4 regions of the Janthinobacterium sp. GW821-FHT03C08 genome follow, and region 3 is predicted to be linked to each of the others. Evidence: predicted binding sites of a transcription regulator. Region 3 holds the regulator's gene; each other region holds the start of a gene.
The links. The regulator sigma-54, encoded in region 3, starts transcription at its own class of promoters, with help from an activator protein. The targets are predictions, from matches to a motif close to TGGCANGNAANCTGCTTT.
Positions count from the first base shown of each region.

Region 1: a site for sigma-54 is predicted at 2,545-2,562, ahead of AC07VL_RS27660 (beta-propeller fold lactonase family protein). Genes of this name have one in related genera too.
Region 2: a site for sigma-54 is predicted at 2,383-2,400, ahead of urtA (urea ABC transporter substrate-binding protein). Genes of this name have one in related genera too.
Region 4: a site for sigma-54 is predicted at 2,711-2,728, ahead of pepA (flocculation-associated PEP-CTERM protein PepA). Genes of this name have one in related genera too.

Region 1 is NZ_JBWKUP010000035.1:9,495-13,917, forward strand. It holds gene adh (aldehyde dehydrogenase) at 1-1,188, opposite strand, end outside; gene AC07VL_RS27660 (beta-propeller fold lactonase family protein) at 1,524-2,480, opposite strand; gene AC07VL_RS27665 (TonB-dependent receptor family protein) at 2,685-4,423, shown strand, end outside.
Region 2 is NZ_JBWKUP010000004.1:274,679-279,101, forward strand. It holds gene AC07VL_RS07585 (Hsp70 family protein) at 1-14, opposite strand, end outside; gene AC07VL_RS07590 (DUF2760 domain-containing protein) at 11-592, opposite strand; gene AC07VL_RS07595 (transglutaminase-like domain-containing protein) at 873-1,430, shown strand; gene AC07VL_RS07600 (DUF4349 domain-containing protein) at 1,447-2,232, shown strand; gene urtA (urea ABC transporter substrate-binding protein) at 2,458-3,711, shown strand; gene urtB (urea ABC transporter permease subunit UrtB) at 3,839-4,423, shown strand, end outside.
Region 3 is NZ_JBWKUP010000002.1:185,225-189,647, reverse strand. It holds gene lptA (lipopolysaccharide transport periplasmic protein LptA) at 1-136, shown strand, start outside; gene lptB (LPS export ABC transporter ATP-binding protein) at 136-891, shown strand; gene AC07VL_RS03240 (RNA polymerase factor sigma-54) at 896-2,374, shown strand; gene hpf (ribosome hibernation-promoting factor, HPF/YfiA family) at 2,445-2,804, shown strand; gene AC07VL_RS03230 (3-hydroxyisobutyryl-CoA hydrolase) at 2,941-4,026, shown strand; gene rapZ (RNase adapter RapZ) at 4,027-4,423, opposite strand, start outside.
Region 4 is NZ_JBWKUP010000004.1:191,793-196,215, reverse strand. It holds gene AC07VL_RS07215 (DEAD/DEAH box helicase) at 1-816, shown strand, start outside; gene AC07VL_RS07210 (acyl-CoA thioesterase) at 905-1,363, opposite strand; gene AC07VL_RS07205 (hypothetical protein) at 1,451-1,819, opposite strand; gene AC07VL_RS07200 (hypothetical protein) at 1,949-2,086, opposite strand; gene AC07VL_RS07195 (hypothetical protein) at 2,301-2,474, opposite strand; gene pepA (flocculation-associated PEP-CTERM protein PepA) at 2,804-3,637, shown strand; gene AC07VL_RS07185 (nitroreductase family protein) at 3,717-4,423, opposite strand, start outside.

The sequences.
Region 1 (4,423 bases), on a different contig from region 3:
CATCTTGTTATTGCCCTTGAACACGGTCGGACGCACGTAATAGCCGCCTTCCAGGTCGCCCGCCTGCGTGTTGCGCTCGCCGCCTGCCAGCACTTCGGCGCCTTCCTGGCGGCCGATGTCGAGGTAGGACAGGATTTTTTCCAGTTGCTCCTGCGACGCCTGGGCGCCGATCATGGTGGCCGAGTCGAGCGGATTGCCCTGCTTGATGGCGGCCACGCGCTTCAGGGCCCGTTCGATGAATTTCTCGTAAATCGATTCCTGGATCAGCACGCGCGATGGGCAGGTGCACACCTCGCCTTGATTCAGCGCAAACATCGTGAAGCCTTCCAGGCACTTGTCGAAATAATCATCGTCCGCATCCATCACGTCTTCAAAGAAGATGTTTGGCGACTTGCCGCCCAGTTCCAGCGTAACGGGAATCAGGTTTTGCGCGGCGTAGCCCATGATCAGGCGGCCCGTACCCGTTTCGCCCGTAAAGGCGATCTTGGCGATGCGCTTGCTCGAGGCCAGCGGCTTGCCCGCTTCCAGGCCGAAACCGTTGATGATGTTCAGCACGCCTGGCGGCAGCAGGTCGCCGATCAGCTCGATCAACACCATGATGGATGCCGGCGTCTGCTCGGCCGGTTTCAGGACAACGCAATTGCCGGCGGCCAAAGCTGGCGCCAGTTTCCACACGGCCATCAGGATAGGGAAATTCCACGGGATGATCTGCCCCACGACGCCCAGCGGCTCATGGTAGTGATAGGCATAGGTTTCCGCATCGATTTGCGCGACGGAACCTTCCTGCGCACGGATGCAGCCGGCAAAATAACGGAAATGGTCGATGGCCAGTGGAATGTCGGCATTCATCGTCTCGCGGATCGGCTTGCCGTTGTCGATGGTTTCCGCCGTGGCGATCAGGCTCAGGTTCTGCTCGATGCGGTCGGCGATGCGGTTCAGGATGTTGGCGCGCTCGGCCGGCGACGTCTTGCCCCAGGCATCCTTGGCCGCGTGGGCCGCATCCAGCGCCAGTTCGACGTCTTCCGTCGTGGAGCGGGCGATTTCGCAAAATGGCAAGCCCGTGATGGGCGTCACGTTGGGAAAGTATTCACCTTTTACCGGGGCAACGAATTTGCCGCCGATGTAATTGTCATAGCGTTGCTTGAAGGGATTGGCCACGCCCAGTTTGCTGATGTCTGCGAGATTCATGTCGTCCTCTATCGGGTTAATTAGAATGGAATTACTTAATTAAAATCAAACGTCCTGGTACAGATGGGGTAAGTACACGGTGTCTTCCGCAAATGCCGTGCCAGCTCGCCGCCCCACTACAAACTTAGCCGGTTTTACCCTTGTTACAAGGGCGTGGCGTCAAACCCGGCGCGCTTTTCGCCCATACGCCCGAGCCGGATCGATGCTGGCTTGCTGTTTGCGTTTTGAACAAGGCGGCGGGGTACTGTTCCAATCCGGGCCAGCCCTGCCGCCGCGCCCCTGCGCCGCTGCACAATGGAACAGGTGTACCAGACTGGAACACCTGCTCTGTGCCACTACCGAATTACCACGCCCCATGGCAATTCGCCCACGGCAATATCGGCCACCTTGCGCGCGCTGGCCGTGTCGATGACGGACACGCTGTTGGAGCGCCCATTGGCCACGTACAGTTTGGTCCCGTCGGGCGTGATGGCCATGTTCCACGGGCGTTTGCCGACGGCAATGGTGGCCGTCACCTGGTGGCTGGCCGTATCGATCACCATTACCGTGCCGTCGATGCCGTTCGAGACATACACTTGCTTGCCGCCGGGATGGACCACGATGCCGTTCGCGTTCTTGCCCGCAGGAATGGTGGCGATGGCCTTGCGCGCCGTCATGTCGATCACGTAGACGGCATTGACCAGTTCGCAGGCCACGTAGGCCAGGCCGGAATCGGGGCTGAAGCCGATGCCGCGCGGACGCAGGCCGACGGCGACGGACGCCACCTGGCGGCGTTGCGCCACATCAATGACATCGACTTGCTCGGCCTCTTCCGCGCTGACCAGCAGCCAGCGCCCGTCCGGGCTGAAGACGGCGTGTTCCGGATTGCGTCCCTGCACCTTGATATCGGCCAGCAAGACGCCCGTCTGACCATCGAGCAAGGCCACGCTATTGTTTTCCTCGACGGCCACGGCTATCAGGCTGCCGTCGCGGGAAGCGCTGACGCCTTCGGGCGACTTGCCCAGCGCTACGCTGCGTACGGGCGCACCGCCAGCGTTGTCAATCAGCAGCAAGGCACTGCTGGCGGCGTCCGTGACAAACAATTGCCGTCCGGTGGGGTCGGCAGCGATGCCGCGCGGGCGCTTGCCAGCCGCGATTTGGCGCACGACCTGGTCGGTCGCCGTGTCGATCACGCTCAAGGTGCCCGACTTTTCATTGGGCACGTAGGCAAACGGGGCCGCCTGGACGGCCGTGCAGGCAAGCGCAGGCAACAACATGCAAGCCTGGCGCAAGCGGAACAGAAAGTTGGGCATAATCACCTTTTCAATGGGAACACACAGGAAGCGCGCGCGGGAGCGGCGCAGGTGACGATGCCTGCATGCAAACGCCGTGCCACTGACAGGCGTATAATTTCCGCCCACCAATGGAGACATGGCAGGCATATTGCTTGACACACCTACGCAGACCTGCGCCGCGCACGCGACCAAGCAGGCTTTTATTCACATTGGAGAACCCGCATGCAGCATCGTTTCCGCCTGAACACCATCGCCAGCCTGTTTGTCGCCGGCAGCGCCACTTTCGCTCCCCACGTCTTTGCCGCCGAGGTCGCTGACCCTGCCAACGGGCAACTCATGGATACGGTGGTCATCAGCGGCAGCCGCATTGCCCATCCCAGCCAGGAAGTACCGGCGTCCATCGACGTGGTCGACAGCGCGCGCATCCAGGACGGCCAAATCCGCGTGAATGCGTCGGAAGCGCTGGCCGCCGTGCCGGGCCTGGTCGTGCAGAACCGCCAGAACTATGCGCAGGACTTGCAAATCTCGTCACGGGGCTTCGGTGCCCGCTCGGCCTTCGGCGTGCGCGGCGTCAAGCTGATCAGCGACGGCATTCCCGCCAGCATGCCCGATGGCCAGGGCCAGGCTGCCACCTTCAATCTCGATACGGCCGAGCGCATCGAAGTGCTGCGCGGGCCGTTCTCTGCCATCTACGGCAACCACTCGGGCGGCGTGATCCAGCTGTTTTCCAAGGATGGGCAGAATCCCCCTTCCGTCGAACTGAATGTGACGGGCGGCAGCTACGGCACCAGCAAGGTGGACCTGTCGGCGCAGGGCCAGGCGGGCGGCATCGGCTACGTGCTCGACGGCTCGCGCTTCCGCACGGATGGCTTCCGCGACCACAGCGCCGCCACGCGCGAACAGGCGTTCGGCAAGATCACGGTCAAGCCCACGGCGGACAGCAAGCTGACCATCGTCGCCAATAGCCTGCACCAAGGCAACACGCAAGATCCGCTGGGCGCTACCTGGGCGACTTTTGCCGCGAACCCGCGCGCCGGCGAAATCGATACGACGGACACGCAAAATCCGAAACGCACCCTGGCCGAGCGCTACAACACGCGCAAGAGCATCGACCATCAGCAAATCGGCGCCACCTATGAGCAATCGTTCGGCGACGACCGCCTGCACGTGACGGCCTACGGCGGCAACCGCGACGTCATCCAGTACCAGGCATTCACCAAGGGTTTCCAGGCGCCGGCCAGCCATTCGGGCGGCGTGGTCGACTTCCAGCGCCAGTTCTACGGCATCGACACCAACTGGCTACACGTGAGCCAGTTGGCTGGCGGCAAGCTGAGCACCACCATCGGCATCGACTATGGCCGCTCCAGCGATGACCGCACCGGCTATGAAAATTACATCGGCAACACGTTTGGCGTGAAAGGCAAGCTGCGCCGCGACGAGCAGGATATCGTCTCCAGCCTCGATCCGTATATCCAGGCGGAATGGCAAAACGGACCGTGGCTGCTCAGCGCAGGTTTGCGTTACAGCAAGATGAAAGTGGCCGTCGACGACCATTTCCTCAGCAACGGCAACGATAGCGGCAGCCTGGAATTCAGCCACACGACGCCGGTGCTGGGCCTGCTGTATAAACTGACGCCCGACGTCAACGTCTACGCCAGCGCCGCGCGCGGCTTCGAGGCGCCCACCTTGAACGAGCTGTTTTACTCGGGCACGGGCGGCGGCTTCAATTTCAACTTGAAACCAGCCACCAGCACCAACCTGGAAGCGGGCGTCAAGGCCAGGATCGCCAACAACACGCACGTGAACGCGGCCTTGTTCCAGATCAAGACCAACGATGAACTGGTGGTGGACAGTTCCAGCGGCGGGCGTACGAGCTATCGCAACGCGGGCAAGACCTTGCGTCAGGGCATGGAAGTCTCGCTGGACTCCAGCCTGCCCTATGGTTTCACGGCGAAAGTGGC
Region 2 (4,423 bases), on a different contig from region 3:
GTTGCGTCGTTCACAGTTCCACCTCGGCCGGTGCCAGGATGGCAGCGTCATGCTGCTCGCTCAGTTTCGGCAGGCGCACGCTGGAGGCGCGCCAGCCGCGGTGGCTGAGGGTGCCCGTGAATGGCGCGGAACCGACTACGTTGCCCGTCAGGCGCACGCTGGCCGAGTCAAAGCCTTCCTGCAGCACGATGCGGCTGCCCTCGGCTTCCTGGCGCACGGCCTCGATGGTGAAGTATTCGCGCATGACCTTGGCGCAGCCTTCATGCACGACGCGGGCGGCCGCGCCGATGTCGGCATCGGCATGGCTGCCCAGGTTTTCCTGGGTGAAGTCGATCAAGCGCGCTTCGCGTTGAAGCAGGGCCAGCAATTGTAGGGCCGCGTCCGGCGTGGCTTCTTTCAAAATGACGGGGGCGGCTGCCGGCGTTGGCACGGGTGCCGGAGCAGGGGCCACGGGCGCTACCGGCGCGGCCTCGGGCAGGGACAGCTTTTCCACGCGGGCCGCATAGGCGGCGTCCGACAGGGTGCTGAAGAAGGCGCCGAAGGCCAGCGGGACTCTGCGCCAGAACGATGGGTGGGACGATGAAGCGCTCATAGGGAACTCGTTTCTCTGATCTGTAGGGAGGCGTCGGCGGCGCGCCGGGTGGCGGGGCCGCTTCGCAAGGTGGTGCATGCGCCGGCCTGTTGCATTGGGGCCGGCAAGCGTTTGCCCGCATGATACCAGCTACGGCGCCGGCGCCAAAGCCGCCGGCGCCCGCTGCGCCTCGCCGGGGCAAGGATTTTCTTTGTTCCTGCGCAAGGAAACGGTGGATTTCCCGCCGCTTCGACTAAAATCCGGCATTGCTTTTTCACAAGACCTTTTCTCCCTGAACGCCATGACGACCGATTTTGCCCCGTATCTCGCCAGCAGCATGCATATCGACAGCGACCATCCGGCCGTGCGCGCCATCGCGGCCCGCTGCTTTGCCTTCGTGCGCGACGAGATCGCCCACAGCTGGGACTACCAGCGCAATCCCGTCACCTGCCGCGCCTCCGACGTCCTGCGGCACGGCACGGGATATTGTTATGCGAAGAGCCATTTGCTGGCCGCGCTGCTGCGCGCCAACGGCATTCCTGCCGGCCTGTGCTACCAGCGCCTGGCCGTGGGCGAAATCGGGCCGCCGTTCTGCCTGCATGGCTTGAACGCCGTGTACTTGCAAGAATTTGGCTGGTATCGCATTGATGCGCGCGGCAACAAGCCTGGCGTCGACGCGGCGTTTGTGCCGCCACGCGAGCAGCTGGCCTTTCCCGTGCTGGCGCCCGAGGAGCGCGACTTGCCGGAAATCTGGGCGCAACCATTGCCGCAGGTGGTCCTTGCACTGACGCACTACGCCACGGTACAAGACGTGGCCGCGCATCTGCCCGATGTTGAAATGTTGCCTTTGCGAAAATAATTAATAGAAAGAAATCATGAAAAAAGTCTATATATGCCTGTTCGGACTGTTGCTGCTGGCCGGTTGCGGCAAGGCTAACCGCTCTGTCCAATCCAGCGATACGCGCGTGATGACTGAGGGTAAAGGGCAAGATTACCTGGCCTATGAACATAACGTCGACGTGATGGCAGGGGAGGCGCAGGTACGGCCCCTGTACGAAAAAGTCGTGGCCGCCTGCAAGGCCGATACGGAAAACGGCTGTCTGTTGCTCGATTCCAGCATCGACGGCGGCCGCTATGTACACGCGCGCATCAGCATGCGCGCCAAGCCGGCCGGCATCAAGAAGATGATGGCGCTGGTGGGAAGCGAAGGCGAGATCACCAGCCAGGGCACGAAGGTGGAAGACCTGGGCCGCCCCGTGCTTGACAGCAAGAAGCGCCTGGAGATGCTGAAACAGTACCAGGCGCAATTGCAGGACCTGGAAAAGCGCTCGGGCACAAACGTCGATGCGCTGATCAAGGTGACCAAGGAGCTGGCCACCGTGCAAGTGGAACTGGAGCAGGCGACGGCGGCCAATGCCCTGTTGATGCAGCGCATCGACACGGACTTGCTGAACGTGGCCATCAGCGCCGAAGGCAAGCAATCGTTCTGGCGTCCCGTCAAGCGCGCGCTGGGCGATTTCACGGACAACCTGTCCGAAGGCGTGGCCAACGCCATCACGGCCATGGCCTACATCCTGCCGTGGCTGGTGGCTTTCGTGCTGCTGTTCCCGCTGGGACGCAAGGGCTGGCGCCGCCTGCGAGGCTTGCCGCGCAAGGATTAAAGCCTCCGGCGCACTGTTTTACGGCAATTTGAAACCTGGCTGCACAGTCCTTGTGCAGCCAGGTTTTTTTTCGTGCGGCATGGGGCGTGCGGCCGGCACTCGCTTGCACCACGGCATGGCACGCGCACCATGGCGCTCGCCTGTGGATGCTGGCATGCATTCTGCTTTAACAACATCGCAGGCCCATCCATTGATACTCATGCAGTTCCTCACTCAGGAGTCCACATGTCACGACGCATCATCTTGAAAGCGGCAGCAGCCGGCGCACTGGCCCTGGCCACGTCCATCACCATGCAGGCGGTCTGGGCCGCAGACACGATCAAGGTGGGCATCTTGCACTCCCTGTCGGGCACCATGGCCATTTCCGAAACGTCGCTGAAGGACGTGGCCCTGATGACGATCGCGGAAATCAATGCCAAGGGCGGCGTGCTGGGCAAGAAGCTGGAGCCCGTCGTCGTCGACCCGGCCTCGAACTGGCCTTTGTTCGCGGAAAAAGCGAGACAATTGGTGGCGCAGGACAAGGTGGCGGTCGTGTTCGGCTGCTGGACGTCCGTGTCCCGTAAATCCGTCTTGCCGGTGTTCAAGGAACTCAACAGCCTGCTGTTCTACCCCGTGCAATACGAGGGCGAGGAATTGGAAAAGAATGTGTTCTATACGGGCGCGGCGCCCAACCAGCAGGCGATCCCCGCCGTGGAGTACCTGATGAGCAAGGATGGCGGCGGCGCCAAGCGCTTCGTGCTGCTGGGCACGGATTATGTATATCCGCGCACTACCAACAAGATTTTGCGTGCCTTCCTGAAAAGCAAGGGAGTCAAGGATAGCGACATCAGCGAGGTCTACACGCCGTTCGGCCATGCCGATTATCAAACCATCGTCGCCAACATCAAGAAGTTTTCCGCCGGCGGCAAGACGGCCGTCATTTCCACCATCAATGGCGATTCCAACGTGCCGTTCTACAAGGAACTGGGCAATGCAGGCCTGAAAGCGACGGACGTGCCCGTCGTCGCGTTTTCCGTGGGCGAGGAAGAGCTGCGCGGCATCGATACCAAGCCCCTGCTGGGGCATCTGGCGGCGTGGAATTACTTTGAATCCGTCAAGAACCCCGTCAACGCGGCCTTCATCAAGCAGTGGAAGGCGTATGCCGTGGCGCAAAAGCTGCCGAACGCGGGTTCCGTCGTGACGAACGACCCCATGGAAGCGACCTATGTGGGCATCCATATGTGGGCGCAAGCCGTGGAAAAGGCGAAATCGACGGAGACGGACAAGGTGATCGCCGCCATGGCGGGCCAGAGCGTCAAGGCGCCGTCGGGCTTTACCCTGACCATGGATGCAACGAACCACCACCTGCACAAGCCCGTGATGATCGGCGAGATCAAGGCCGACGGGCAATTCAATGTCGTGTGGAAAACCAAGGAACCGATACGCGCCCAGCCGTGGAGCCCGTATATCAAGGGCAATGAGGGCAAGCAGAAGCTGTAGGCGCTGATATTTAACCCAGCAGCAACTGCCGGGGTCGGACCCTCAGGGACTAGGCGTCCCCATCCGACCCCAGTCCTCGCCTTTGGGGTAGGCGTTCGCCCCGTGCAGTTTTTCCATGGAACTTACAATGCGGTTCATCCCCAAACTGCTGGTCCTCGCCTGCCTGTTGCTATCCTCGCTGGCGCAGGCGGCCATCTCTCCCGACCTGCTCAAGCCGCTGGCCGGCGACGATCCCGACGCCAGGGTCGCCGCCGTGGCGCAGATCGCCGCCCTGGCCACACCCGAGGCCGCCAGGGTGCTGCAAGCCTTGCAGGACGATGCCTTGTATGCCGCACCCGACGGCACGGTGTACATCGTCGATGGCGAGCACGCCTACGATCCCGCCACGGGCCAGCTGGGTGCATTGCCCGACGGCATCGATGGCGTGATGGTCAACAACCGCTTGCGCGCGGTCGTGGCGGGAGCCTTGTCGGGCTTGCAGCTGCTGGCGCCGGAACGCGCCCAGCGGCTGGCTGCCGCGCAAGCCTTGCAAAAGGCAGTCGATCCCGCGCAGCCCCCCCTGATCCGCACGGCGCTGGCGCGGGAAAGCGATGGCGAGATCCAGCAGATCTTGCAGCTGCTGATCGCCAGCGCCAGCCTGCATGCGCCCGATGCCACCACGCGCAGGCGAGCCGTGCAGGCGCTGGCCGGCAGCAGCGACGCGCGTCTGCTG
Region 3 (4,423 bases):
AGTGTTTACGATGGAAAATTCCGACAGCGGCACCAGCACTCCCGGTGCCGGCAGCGTGCGCATGGTGATCCAGCCGAAGACCAAGGCCCCAGCGGCGGAAAAAGCGCCTGCGGCGCCAGCGCCAGGAAAGCAATAATGGAAAATACACGTTGCGGCAGCACCCTGATCGTTCGCGGACTGCAAAAAACCTATGGCAAGCGGCAAGTCGTGCACGATGTGTCGCTGCAAGTCGAATGCGGCGAAGTGGTGGGCCTGTTGGGGCCTAATGGCGCCGGCAAGACCACCTCGTTCTACATGATTGTCGGCCTGGTGCCGTCCGATGGCGGCACCATCGACATCAGCGGCGTGGATATCTCCAGCCTGCCGATCCACCGCCGCGCGCAGATGGGCCTGTCCTACCTGCCGCAGGAGGCGTCCGTGTTCCGCAAGCTGACGGTGGAAGACAATATCCGCGCCGTGCTGGAAATCCAGACCGTCGAAGGCCGTCCCCTGAAGAAGGCCGAGATCGAGGAGCGCCTGGACAAATTGCTGGCCGACCTGCAGATCGAGAAGCTGCGCGAGAACCAGGCGCTGTCCCTGTCCGGCGGCGAGCGCCGCCGCGTGGAGATCGCCCGCGCGCTGGCCACCGACCCGCGCTTCGTGCTGCTCGACGAACCGTTCGCGGGCGTCGACCCGATCGCCGTGATCGAGATCCAGCGCATCGTGCGTTTCTTGAAGGAGCGCAATATCGGCGTGCTGATCACGGACCATAATGTACGCGAGACGCTCGGTATCTGCGACCGTGCCTACATCATCAACCAGGGCTCGGTGCTGGCGTCGGGACGCCCCGACGACATCATCGCGAACGAGTCGGTACGCCGGGTCTATCTGGGCGAACACTTCCGCATGTGAGCCAATGAAACAATCATTGCAGCTGCGCACTTCGCAGCACCTGGCACTGACGCCGCAGTTGCAGCAATCGATACGCCTGTTGCAATTGTCTACCCTGGAATTGCACCAGGAACTCGAGCAACTGCTGACGGACAACCCCCTGCTCGAGCGCCTCGACGATCCGCTCGACCGTTCGCTGCGCCTGCTCTCCGATGGCGCCCTGAGTTCCACGGCCGCGCCGGCCGAGGCGCCGCCCCAGCCGCCTGGCCAGGAGGCCCCCGCCGCGCCGGCGGAAGGCGAGACGTTTGACGGTGATGCGGGCGAGGGCCCGGCCGCCATGGACGGCGCCGACAGCGACTGGAGCGAAGCGAGCCGCGGCAAGGCCCCCGACGACGAAGATTCCCGTCCGCAACTCGAGGCCCACCACTGCACCCTGCGCGAGCACCTGATGGAGCAGATGCGCGTGACGGTGCTGGAATTGCGCGACCGCGCGCTCGTCGAGCTGATCATCGACGCCCTCGACGACAATGGCTACCTGGAAGAGTCGCTCGACGACATCCTGGCGCGCTTGCCGGAAGAGCTGGAAATCGACGCCGACGAGCTGCGCACGGCCTTGGCCCTGCTGCAAAGTTTCGATCCGCCGGGCGTAGGTGCGCGCAATGCGTCCGAATGCCTGGCGCTGCAGATCAAGCGCTTGCCGCACGTTGCCCTGGTGACGCGGCGCATGGCCCTCGTCATCGTGGAAAAGCACCTGGCCTGGTTTGCCCAGCGCGATTTCAACAAGCTGAAAAAAGCCCTCGATTGCGACGACGAAGACTTGCGCGAGGCGCAGACGGTGATCCGCCTGTGCAACCCGCACCCGGGCGCCGTGTTTGCCTCGGACGTGTCCGATTACGTCGTGCCCGACGTCGTCGTCAAGCGCGCCCGCAATGGCTGGCAAGTGACCCTGAACAACGATGTCATGCCGCGCCTGCGCGTGAACGCCATGTACGCCAATTTGTTGAAGCAGGGCAAGGGCGAAGGCGCCATGGGCGCACAGCTGCAGGAAGCCAAGTGGCTCATCAAGAACATGCGCCAGCGCTTCGACACCATCCTGCGCGTGGCGCAGGCGATAGTAGAAAGACAAAAGAACTTTTTCTCGCATGGGGCCGTTGCCATGCGCCCCCTTGTGCTCCGTGAAATAGCTGATACACTGGGTTTACACGAGAGTACTATCTCGCGGGTAACAACTCAAAAGTACATGCTGACCCCGCACGGCATGTTCGAGTTGAAATATTTCTTTGGTAGCCACGTCGCCACCGAAGCGGGGGGCGAAGCGTCATCGACGGCGATACGGGCATTGATCGTGCAACTGACAGGAGCAGAAGACCCTAAAAATCCTTTATCCGACAGTAAGATTGCGGACATGCTGGGGGAACAAGGCATGGTGATTGCGCGACGTACTGTTGCCAAATACCGGGAAGCATTGAAAATTCCGCCAGTGAGCCTGCGTAAGTGTTTGTAAGTTTTTTTCGGTTCCTCTGCGGGCCGGATACGATGGACCGCACGAACCCGAATCATCTTTAGGAGTGTGTATGAATCTCACCATCAGCGGACATCATCTCGAAGTGACACCAGCCATCCGTGAATACGTACAAACGAAACTGGAACGTGTAAAACGTCATTTCGATCAAGTCATCGATATTGCCGTGATTCTGACCGTCGACAACCTCAAAGAGAAAGAAAAACGCCAAAAGGCCGAAGTCAACCTGCGTCTGAGCGGCAAGACCGTCTACGTGGAAAGCCTGGCGCAAGACCTGTATGCCGCCATCGATACCCTGATCGACAAACTGGACCGGCAAGTGATGAAGTACAAGACCAAAGTGCAAGGGCACGGTAAAGAGGCGATCAAGCATCTGCCAGACAGCTCGGAAGAAGAATTCGCCGCCGCTTAAGCGGGCCGCGACTTTCAACCGGTTGTGATCAACTAAGGGCGCACATTGCGCCCTTTTTTGCGCCTGGACCTGTTGTCCGCATGGTTCGCCGCGCAGGCGCTAGAATGCTCCCACACTCACTTCTTTCCATTCTGCCATGAGCGACTTTGTCCAGACCTCTATCCGCAACCGCACGGGCCACATCGTGCTCGACCGTCCGAAAGCCTTGAATTCCCTGTCGCTGGAGATGGTGCGCGCCCTCAGCGCCACCTTGCTGGCCTGGCGCGACGATCCGCAGGTGGAAGCCGTGGTGATCCGTTCGAGCAGTGAAAAGGCCCTGTGCGCCGGGGGCGACATCCGTTTCTTTTACGATGCGGGCCTGGCCACGCCGCAAGGGGGCAGCGCGCTGCTGGAAGATTTCTTTACGGAAGAATATGCCCTCAACCACCTCATTCATTTCTATCCGAAACCCTATATTGCCGTGATGAATGGCGTGGTGATGGGCGGCGGCATGGGCGTGGCGCAGGCGGGCCCCGGCAACCAGTTGCGCATCGTCACAGACCGCACGCGTATGGCCATGCCGGAAGTCAACATTGGTCTGTTCCCCGACGTGGGCGGCAGTTATTTCCTGTCCCGCCTGGCGGGCCGTCTGGGACTGTACCTGGGCTTGACGGGGTTGACCATCGGCGCGGCCGATGCCCTGTACACGGGCCTGGCCGACGTGTACCTGCCCGAGGCGCAGATGGGGGCATTGCTGGCCCTGTTCGAGTCGACGCCGGGCGAGGCCTTGCCGGTCGCCATCAAGGCGCTGGCGGCGCCACTCCAGGCCGAGGCGGGCGCTGCTCCCCTGGCCGCGGCGCGCGCGGCGCTGGACCGCCACTTCGGCGCCGCTTCGGTGGCGGCCATCATGGCCTCGCTGGCGCAGGACGACAGCGCGTTTGCCGCCAAGGCGCTGGCGGCCATGCGCCTGCGCTCGCCGCTGATGATGTCGGTGACCCTGGAATTGCTGCAGCGGGGCGCACACCTGGGCGTGGCCGATTGCCTGCGCATGGAACGCACGGTGGTGCGCCACAATTTCACGCATGGCGAAGTGCTCGAAGGCGTGCGCGCGCTGGTGGTCGACAAGGACAATGCGCCGCGCTGGCAGCCTGCCAGCCTGGACGAGGTCGATGCTGCCATGGTGGCAGCCTTCTTTGCGCCCGTCTGGCCAGCCCTGGCGCATCCGCTGCGCCACCTCGATTAACTAGCTGCGTTCGCGGTGGCGCAGGACGACGCGCTCGTTGGGGCCGAAGTACTGCGCCAGGCGTTCCGCCATGTAGACGGAGCGGTGCTGGCCGCCCGTGCAGCCGAGGGCCACGGTCAGGTAGCTGCGGTTGTCGGACTTGAATGACGGCAACCATTTTTCGATGAAGGCGCGGATGTCGGCCAGCAGCTCCAGCGCGCTTGGCTGCGCGTCGAGGAAGGCGATCACGGGAGCGTCGCGTCCGTCCAGCGGGCGCAGGGCCACGTCGTAATACGGGTTGGGCAGCGCGCGCACGTCGAAGACGAAATCCGCGTCCAGCGGCACGCCCAGCTTGAAGGCGAACGATTCGAAGAACAGGGTCAGCGGCGCGCGTTCGGACGCCACCATTTCCTTGATC
Region 4 (4,423 bases), on a different contig from region 3:
ACGCCGGAAGGCCGCCAAACCATGCTGTTCTCGGCAACCCTGGACGGCGTGGTCGGCAACATGGCCCGCCGCATCACGAAAAACCCGCTGGTCATCCAGGTGGCAAGCTCGAGCAACAAGCATGAAAACATCACCCAGCGCGTGCACTTCGTCGACGACCTGTCGCACAAGAATCGCCTGCTGGACCACCTGCTGCGCGACGAAACCTTGGACCAGGCTGTCGTGTTCACCGCCACCAAGCGTGACGCCGACACCATCGCCGACCGCCTGAACATCGCCGGTTTCTCGGCTGCCGCCCTGCACGGCGACATGCACCAGGGCGCGCGCAACCGCACCCTGGACGGCATGCGCCGCGGCCAGGTCAAGGTGCTGGTTGCCACCGACGTTGCCGCCCGCGGCATCGACGTGCCAACGATCACCCACGTGTTCAACTACGACCTGCCGAAGTTCCCGGAAGACTACGTCCACCGCATCGGCCGTACCGGCCGCGCTGGCCGCAATGGCCTGGCCATCTCGCTGGTGAACCACGCTGAAGGCATGAACGTCAAGCGCATCGAACGCTTCACCAAGCAATTGATCCCGGTCAATGTCATCGAAGGTTTCGAGCCGAAGAAAACGGCATCGGCACCCCGTTCGAGCGCCCGTCCAGGCGGCTGGAAACCAGGCGACAACCGTGGCGGCGCGAAGCCAGGCCAACGCACGTTCAGCAAGCCGGGCGCTCCACGCAAGGACGGCGCACCGAGCACCGGCGGCGGCTACAAGGGTTCCAACCCGCGCAGCACCGACGGCGCACGCCGCAGCTACGGCGACCGTTAATCACGGCGCCCTGCCGCCGGCAGGCGGCAGATAATAAAAAAACGGCCACCAGAGCGATCTGGCGGCCGTTTTTTCATGTCCGACACATTTACTTCTTCGACACCTTCTGGCGCGACAGCTTGCGCAGCTTGGCCTGCTCGAAGCGCTGCTGCTGTTCCGGCGTCTCGAGCACCAGCGGCGGCACGGCCACCGGCTTGCGGTTGGCATCCACCGCCACCATCGTGAAGTAGCAGCTGTTGGCGTGGCGCACCAGGCGCTGCTGGATGTTTTCCGTCACCACGCGGATACCCACTTCCATCGACGTCGTGCCCGTGTAATTGATCGAGGCGAGGAAGGTCACCAGTTCGCCCACGTGGATGGGCTGCAAAAACATCACCTGGTCCACGGACAGGGTCACCACATAGCTGCCCGAATAGCGGCTGGCGCAGGCATAGGCGACGCTGTCGAGGTATTTCAGGATGGTGCCGCCGTGCACGTTGCCGGAAAAGTTGGCCATATCGGGCGTCATCAGGACCGTCATCGTCAGTTCGTGGGCCGACCAGTTCATCGCACTGTCCAAAGTGTTCTCCAAAGGGGATGGTTTATAAATGCATGGGGGATATGAAAACCGGCCCCAGGGGCCGGTTGGCGAGCCTTACAGGCCCAGCGTGTCGATGTCGGCCAGCGAGTCGCGGCCCTTGTCGGAAATGTCGTGGCCCTCGCCCTCGGCGCGCGCCACGATATGGGCTTTCTTGCCCAGGAAGTAGGCCACGTCCGTATCCAGCTTGGTCAGCGGATCGGCAGCCACGGCGCGCAAGCCCATGATGCAGCGGCGCAGGAACAGCATCTGCTGGGCTTTCTCGGTGATGGACAGGCGACCATCGCGTGCATAGCTGAGCAGCTTCAGGCCGGACAGGCGCTTGGCATTGCGGGCAACGCAAGCGCTGGGGCGCTCGGTCTTGATGCCGCATGCAACTTGCTCCAGCGCGTCATATTCATCGGTTGTTAATTTCTCGTTCTTCATTACTTTTCCATAAAAGGCCAGGTGTTCGGCCCCCATGGTACGCGCCCCGCTGCGCATCGGCAACAGGCAACGTGATTCAGCCGCCGCCCGCCCCGCAGACGGCGCACTGAAAAGACGCCAGGATAGCGCTTATTTGTAGCTGCGCAGCAGCAGCCAGGCCAAGCCGCAACCGGCCACGGCGCCTGCCAGCGCCAGTGCCACCATGTTCTTGCTGGTGATCACAGGGCGACGGCCCAGGTAAATTTTGTTATGCAAGGAATTGCCCATGATGGTCTCCTGTACAAGAATTTTTAGGATGTCTCATTATAAGAACAGAATCGTGACGGCCGCATGACACACAGCAGTTCAGCCTTGATTTGTATCCACTCGGCAACGTTTATTGGCATTTTTGTTGTTTAAATGGCGTGGCCATCCGGCCGCCCGCGCAATCCATTTCCGGCTAGAAATAAACAGCGCGTGGCGGCGGCACGGTGCCTCGCGTTCAGCCCATCTTGACGGGTGGCGGCGGTGGCGTCGGTTCCTCGACAGGCACGGGTTCCGTGCGGGGCGGCTTTTCCGCTGGCGGCACCAGCGGATCGCCTTCGGGCGGCGGCGGGATATCCGGTTCGGGCGTGCTGTGCGCACGCAGCGGGGCGTGACGGGATGATGGCTGCATGGTGTGACCTCCTTTGCCTGCAACTGTAGCCCAGGGCGGGAAAGGCTGGCGCCCGCAAGCGGCGCCCTGCCGGCAAGCCGTCCCGTGCCAAACGCGCGCCGCAGCGGCCCTGGCCTGCCCGGCCGCAGTGGACAGGCTTCGCTGAAGGCGGCGCGAAACGTCGGCTTTCTTTACACGCGCGCGCAAAACGGCTGCCCCGTTTTTGTAAGTCCTTGAATATCAATAGAAAGATGAGATGGTACGCATTCTGCTTGAAGGGCGTATGAGGTTATCTGAGGCAGACGCCACAGTGACCTGGTCCGATCAACCCTCACGCTGAAGGAAATGCCATGAAACCGCTGTCCTCATTCCTGCGTCTCGCCCTCTCCGCGGCCGTCATCGGCGCCGCGCTGATCAGCGCGCCCGCATCCGCCGGCCCTTTGTTTACCGTCAATGAAGGTTCCGTTCCCGGCGCCGCCCCCAACCTGGTGGTGGCCGACCGCATCAGCTTTGAATATCACGCGCGCATCGAACAGACCATCGTGGGCGGCCTCGGCGGCGGCAACGATCCCTTCACGGAAACGGGCTTTGTGAGCAAGGCCGCGTTCGGCACCCCCGCCAACGGCAGCATTCCATCGCAGCTGAACGCCCTCAATGGCTACGGCATGTATGGCCTGTTCACCATCACCGGCCAGGCGGACGCCTTGGCTGCCGGCATCCACGCCACCTTCCAGACCCTGACCATGACCTTGTACATCGATCCCAACCAGGACACGACGCTGTCGCTCAGCAATGTCGCAGGCTCGCCCGTGAACGTGGGCGGCATCTCCGCGGACGACTATGCGATCGTGACCTACACCCTCGATGTGGGCGAGGCGCACATTTTCGACGGCCTGGCCCAGGGCGACTTCAAGGCCTTGCTTAACGCGACGCTGACGCCGCAAGGACAATTATTCTTCGTCAACCCCAATCCGTTTTTCCCCCTGGAATCTCTCAGCGGGAATACGAACAGCTTCGTCGGCGGCAGCCTGACCGACAGTTTCGTCGCCATGGCCGATGGGGGCGGCCTGGAATTATTCCAGGGGACAGTACCCGAGCCAGGCACGATCGCCCTGCTGGGTATCGGCCTGTTTGGCCTGGGCATGACGGCGCGCCGCCAGCAAGAGGGACAGCGCAAGTCCTGACATGCGCATCATCCCGCTGAAAAGCCGCCGGCATCCCCGGCGGCTTTTTGCGCTGCGGCAGCGCCCCGGCGCACGCCGTTCACGCCGGCGGCTTTGCCTCGGCCGGCGCCACCAGCAAGTCCTGCAGCGGACGGCGCAGCGAGCGCGCACTGGCCGCCGGCCCGGCGCCGATGCGTCCGAGGAACACGGCCCGCCCGGCCGCCGCCGTCCCCAGCACGGCCTGGCATTGCGCGGCCAGGTCCTGCGCCAGTTCCTGCATGCCATCCGTGCGGGAAAAGGCCCGCCGTTCGCGCACGTAGCGGGAAAAGATCAGCGGCGTCAGTTCCGGCTGCAGTTGCAGACCCAGCTGCGTGGCCGTCAGCCAGAAGCGCTGCATGGCCCTGCCGGCCGCCACGTAGTCGTCCGTGTGGCGGGGCGGCGCCTCGGCCAGCAGCAGGAAATGCGCGCCGCAGTAAATACCTGGCAGCAAATCCATCTGCAGGCGCGGCGCGACGGTGCCGGCCAGCCAGGTATTGAAGAAGTCCACGCGGCGCCAGCTTTGCATGACCCAGCGCATCAGCCGCGCCGTCATGGGGTCCACGCCCAGTGCCTGGTCCGGGATGCGGTCGGCGCTGTAGCGCGCGCCCCACTCGATGACGTCGCGGTGCACCTTGTGCGCCTCGGGCATGGTCAGGCGCAGGCGGGCATTGTCGAACATCAGGCGCGCGCAGGCCAGGCGCGCGCGCCAGCCCTCGAACCATTGCACCTGGTAGCCCGGCGGCAGGCTGGCCGCCAGCGCCGCCTTTT